2 regions of the Thalassospira sp. CH_XMU1458 genome follow, and region 2 is predicted to be linked to the other one. Evidence: riboswitches for the same ligand, from Rfam matches in the RefSeq annotation. Region 2 holds a riboswitch; the other holds the start of a gene.
The links. A riboswitch is a leader RNA that binds a small molecule or an ion and turns the genes downstream of it on or off. The one in region 2 is predicted to bind thiamine pyrophosphate.

Region 1: another riboswitch for thiamine pyrophosphate. It lies ahead of thiM (hydroxyethylthiazole kinase); the one in region 2 lies ahead of WBY09_RS09330 (ABC transporter ATP-binding protein).

Annotation. Positions count from the first base shown of each region.
Region 1 is NZ_JAYMDW010000001.1:533,182-535,581, reverse strand. Features, by position in the region: gene WBY09_RS02530 (Tex family protein) at 1-1,037, shown strand, start outside; TPP riboswitch at 1,154-1,260, shown strand; gene thiM (hydroxyethylthiazole kinase) at 1,331-2,140, shown strand; gene thiE (thiamine phosphate synthase) at 2,137-2,400, shown strand, end outside.
Region 2 is NZ_JAYMDW010000002.1:422,601-425,000, forward strand. Features, by position in the region: gene WBY09_RS09325 (ABC transporter permease) at 1-120, opposite strand, end outside; gene WBY09_RS09330 (ABC transporter ATP-binding protein) at 117-902, opposite strand; TPP riboswitch at 893-1,004, opposite strand; gene WBY09_RS09335 (CoA transferase) at 1,074-2,400, opposite strand, start outside.

The DNA of each region.
Region 1 (2,400 bases), on a different contig from region 2:
GTGGGGCGGCATCAATTGCGCGCCGCCTGCAAGACCCGCTGGCAGAACTGGTGAAGATCGAACCGAAATCCATCGGTGTCGGACAGTACCAGCATGATGTATCGGAAACCAAACTGGCCCGGTCGCTTGATGCCGTGGTTGAGGATTGCGTGAACGGTGTTGGGGTTGACCTTAACACCGCCTCCATCCCGCTTTTGACCCGTGTGGCAGGCCTGACCGAGACGCTGGCGCGCAATATCGTTGGGTATCGCGACTCCAACGGGGCGTTCCAGTCCCGTGCGGATCTTAAAAAGGTCGAGCGTCTTGGACCAAAGGCGTTCGAGCAATGCGCGGGCTTCTTGCGTATTCGCGGTGCCAACAATCCTCTTGATGCATCGGCCGTGCACCCGGAAGCCTATCCGCTGGTCGAAAAAATCAGCGCCAAGGCCGCCAAGCCGTTGGCAGAACTGATCGGCGATTCGGCCTTTATCAAGACACTCCGCCCCGAAGATTTCGCCGATGACACATTTGGTGTCCCGACCATCCGCGACATCATCGCCGAGCTCGATAAGCCCGGCCGTGACCCGCGCCCGGAATTCAAGACCGCCAAATTCACCGAAGGTGTGAATGAGATCAAGGATCTGCGCACCGGCATGAAGCTTGAAGGCACGGTCACCAACGTCACCAACTTTGGGGCGTTCGTTGATATCGGCGTGCATCAGGATGGCCTGGTTCATATTTCCCAGCTTGCTGACAAGTTCGTCGAAGATCCCCGTCAGGTGGTCAAGGCCGGTCAAATCGTTTCCGTTACCGTGATGGAAGTCGACGCACCGCGCAAACGTATCGGCCTTTCGATGAAATCCGCACCGGATTACGAAGCCACGCGTGAAAAGCGTGCCGAAAATCACGGCGATGCACCGCGCGGCAACCGTCCGCAGCATTCATCAGGCCCGCGCCATCAGGGCGGCCAAGGTCGTGGCAATGCCGGTGGTAACGCTGGCGGCGATGGCGGTGCGATGGCTGCCGCACTCAAGGCCGCGATGGAACGTCGCAAGTAACCTATCGCAAAAAGGCTTCGAAACGGCGGGATGGCATATACCATTCCGCCGTTTTTCTTTTGCCCAATCATGCCGATCGGATGAATTGACAGAAGACAGTTTAAAACCCATGTTGAGCACTCACCAAGGGGAGCCCCGACAAGGGGGCTGAGAAACTGCCGCGCAGTGACCCTTTGAACCTGATCCAGTTCATACTGGCGTAGGGACGGTGCGAACGCGGATTACGACGTTCTCCATCATTCCGACTTCGAACTGGGTCTCCATACGCAAAGTTTCTGCATTGGAGCCTCGACATGACGACCGAAATTTCCCGGACCGCGACTGATCTTTTTGAACGCATGCGTGCGACCAATCCGTTGGTCCAGTGCATCACCAACTATGTTGCGATGAACTATGCCGCCAATGTTTTACTGGCCGCTGGCGCCTCACCAGCGATGGTTCACACACCAGAAGAATCCGGTGAATTTGCCGCGATTGCCGGTGCGCTGACGGTCAATATCGGCACCCTTTCGCCCAACTGGGTCGAAGGCATGATTGCCGCGGCCAAGTCGGCCAATGCTGCGGGCAAACCTTGGGTGCTTGATCCAGTGGCGCATTTTGCCACCGGGTATCGCCGCGATGCCGTGGCAGCGCTTTTGAAATTCAAACCCACCGTCATTCGCGGCAACGCATCGGAAATCATTGCGCTTGGTGGCGGTCAAAGTGCCGGTCAGGGTGTTGATAGCGGCGATCCGGTCGAACAGGCCGAAGAGGCCGCACGCGGCCTTGCCATCGCACAAGGTGCCATTGTTGCCGTTACAGGCGAGGTTGATTTTGTCACCGATGGCAAACGATCCGTGCGCATTGCCGGTGGATCGGACCTGATGCCGAAAGTCACCGCCACAGGCTGTTCGCTGACGGCGCTTGTTGGCGGCTATCTTGCGGTTGCACCGGATCAGGCGTTTGAAGCCACCGTTGCCGCCCTTGGCAATTTTGCCGTGGCGGGCGAAATCGCCGCCAATACGGCAAACGGCCCGGCATCCTTCATGACAGCCTTTATCGATGGCCTGCATCGCCTTGATGCCACGACTTATGCCAAGAACCTTCGGATCAATGTTCTATGAAGTCGTTTGATCTGTCGCTTTATCTCGTGCTTGATCCCGATCTGTGTCGCGACCATTCGATGGTGGAAACCACGATGGCCGCGATTGCAGGCGGTGCCACCCTCATTCAGCTGCGCGATAAAAAGGCCGGGACCGAGGGCCTCATTCGCGTTGGTCGGGAATTGATGAAGGCGATGGAAGGCACAAACGTGCCACTGATCGTGAATGACGACATTGATGCCGCCATTGCCATTGGCGCACATGGCCTGCATGTCGGTCAG
Region 2 (2,400 bases):
CACCAACATTTGCCAAGTGGCAATCAGCGCAATGATAATAATCAGCGGCCGCGCAAGGATCAGCCAGCGTTGCTCCGACAGTGCTTTTTTATTGGTATGAGGATTGTTTTGCGTGCTCATGCTGCGCCCTCCGACCGCTCGGCACCAAGTTGGCCGAGTAGTTCGGCCTGCTGTGCCAGGATTTCGGGATCGGCAATGTTGCGCGGGCTTTGGCCCTTGGGCGTGATGGCGTCTTGCAAGCGTGCCGGGCTGCCGGTCAGGACATGCACGCGATCGCCAAGGCGCAATGCCTCAAGCGGGTCGTGGGTCACAAGCAACACCGTTTTGCCCCGCAGCACCCGTGCGGCCAGCTCCTGCAAGCGCAGGCGGTTGAGCGGATCAAGGGCCGAAAACGGTTCGTCCATCAAAACGACCGGGCGATCTTCCATCAATGTGCGGGCAAGGGCCGCACGCTGTTTCATGCCACCGGACAGTTCAGCCGGGCGGAGGTTTGCCGCGTCATGCAATCCGACTTCGGTCAGTAAATGTGAGGCTTTCTCATAATCGGGTTTTTCGTGGCGTAGGACAGCACCCAGCACCACATTCTCGAGAACACTGCGCCATGGCAAGAGCAGGTCCTGTTGCGCCATATAGGCGACCCGACCGGTAAGCGCGATGTTGTCCGAACAGGTGATGGTACCGCTAACATCGCCTTCGACGAGGCCTGCGAAATAGCGCAAAAGCGTGCTTTTGCCGACACCACTTGGGCCGAGTAGACAGGTAAAACTGCCCGCCTGTAAGGTCAGGTCGAGATCATGGAAAATATCGACGCCGTTGAAAGCCACGCGGGCCGCACGGAGCGCAATATCAAATCTGGTTGGATTGTCTTGCGCCATCTGGGGCGCGTGTTCTGTGCTGCGCATTCGATCCTTCCTACGCCGGTCTTAACCGGTTCAGGTTCAAAGGGTCGTTCGGCAACACCGAACCTCTCAGCCGATTTACGATCGGCCCCCCCGGAGATCAGGGGACTATGCGCAGACAAATCGCTGCCGTCAAGTTTTGTAACAGTTCTTGGACTTGATCCTGATCACAGCTTACCAGTGCGCGCCATGACGATGCAGCTTTCCCGCCGGATGATCCCAGTGATGCGGTGTTCCTGCGATACTGACCGGAAAGGCGATGCGCCGGGCTGGGCCCCAGTCTGTGTTTTCAAAATGCGGGGCAATATCGGCATCTGTTTCCGCGGCGATCATGCCAAGGCAGTCAGGTGTCGCTGTCTTGCTTAACATATGTGCCGTTCGGGCCAATGAGTGGCGGGCGGTTGTGACCTCGCCATGGGCGGCGCGGCGGATCAGGGCGTGAACTGCGCTGGCCGCCATCAAATATCCCGTCGCGTGATCAAGGGCCTGAACCGGAAGCGGTAGGGGCTTTTTCGACCCTGATTGTTCCATCCCCCAATCGGCAATGCCGCAGCTCATTTGCACGAGGCTGTCAAACCCGCGTCGTTTGGCCCACGGCCCGGTCCAGCCATAGGCAGACAACGTCACATCAATCAGCGCCGGGTTAATCGCGCGCAGCGTTTTGGCGTCATACCCCAATTCGGACAGGGCGTCAGGACGATAGCCATGCAGCAAGATGTCAGCACCGCTAATCAGGTCTTCAAACAGTTTTCGGTCTTCCCGGTCCCGTAGATCAAGTCCCGCACAGCGTTTGCCAAGTGTGACTTCGGGAATGGCCGCACCTTCGTCCCAGCCCCTCGGATCGATGCGCAACACATCGGCACCATAAGCCGCCAGAAAACGACCGGCGACGGGGCCGGCCAGGATACGTGTCAGATCAAGAACGCGGATACCACGAAGCGGGCGGGCCGGGTCAATTGACGCGGGGGCGACATTGGTGTTTGCGTGCTGGTCCCAGCAGATCAGTGGATCGGTAGCGATGGATATTCCTTGCGGATGTGCCTGCCATTCCTCAAGGCTGTGCATGGTTGCGGCACATCCACTGGCCGCGACAATTTCGTTTTCAAGCATGTCACTTTGCCAATCCAGCACAGCCATCGCCAGATCATCGCGGGTTTCGTAATCGCCCAGAACAGAAAGTGCCGCCGCGCGGTGATGTGGCGCGTTGGTATGTAGCCGGATCCACCCGTCACGCGTTTGATAGTCGCCCGCCAGCTGGTCCCAGACGTTTGGCAATGTCCAGCCTTGTGGGCGGATTGTCATACTGAACCCTTTCGACGCCAGCCGCTGATCAACCGTTACCGGTGCGTCTGATCCGGTTTCAAGGGCGCGCCAGTTTGAAATCATCGCGGCGGCCATCCCGATACTCGCGCAGGCGAGTTCGGTGACTGCGAAATAGGACGGCAAGACATCTGTGCCGATGGTCGTGATTACAGGTTGGTCAGATAGACCAAGGGCATTG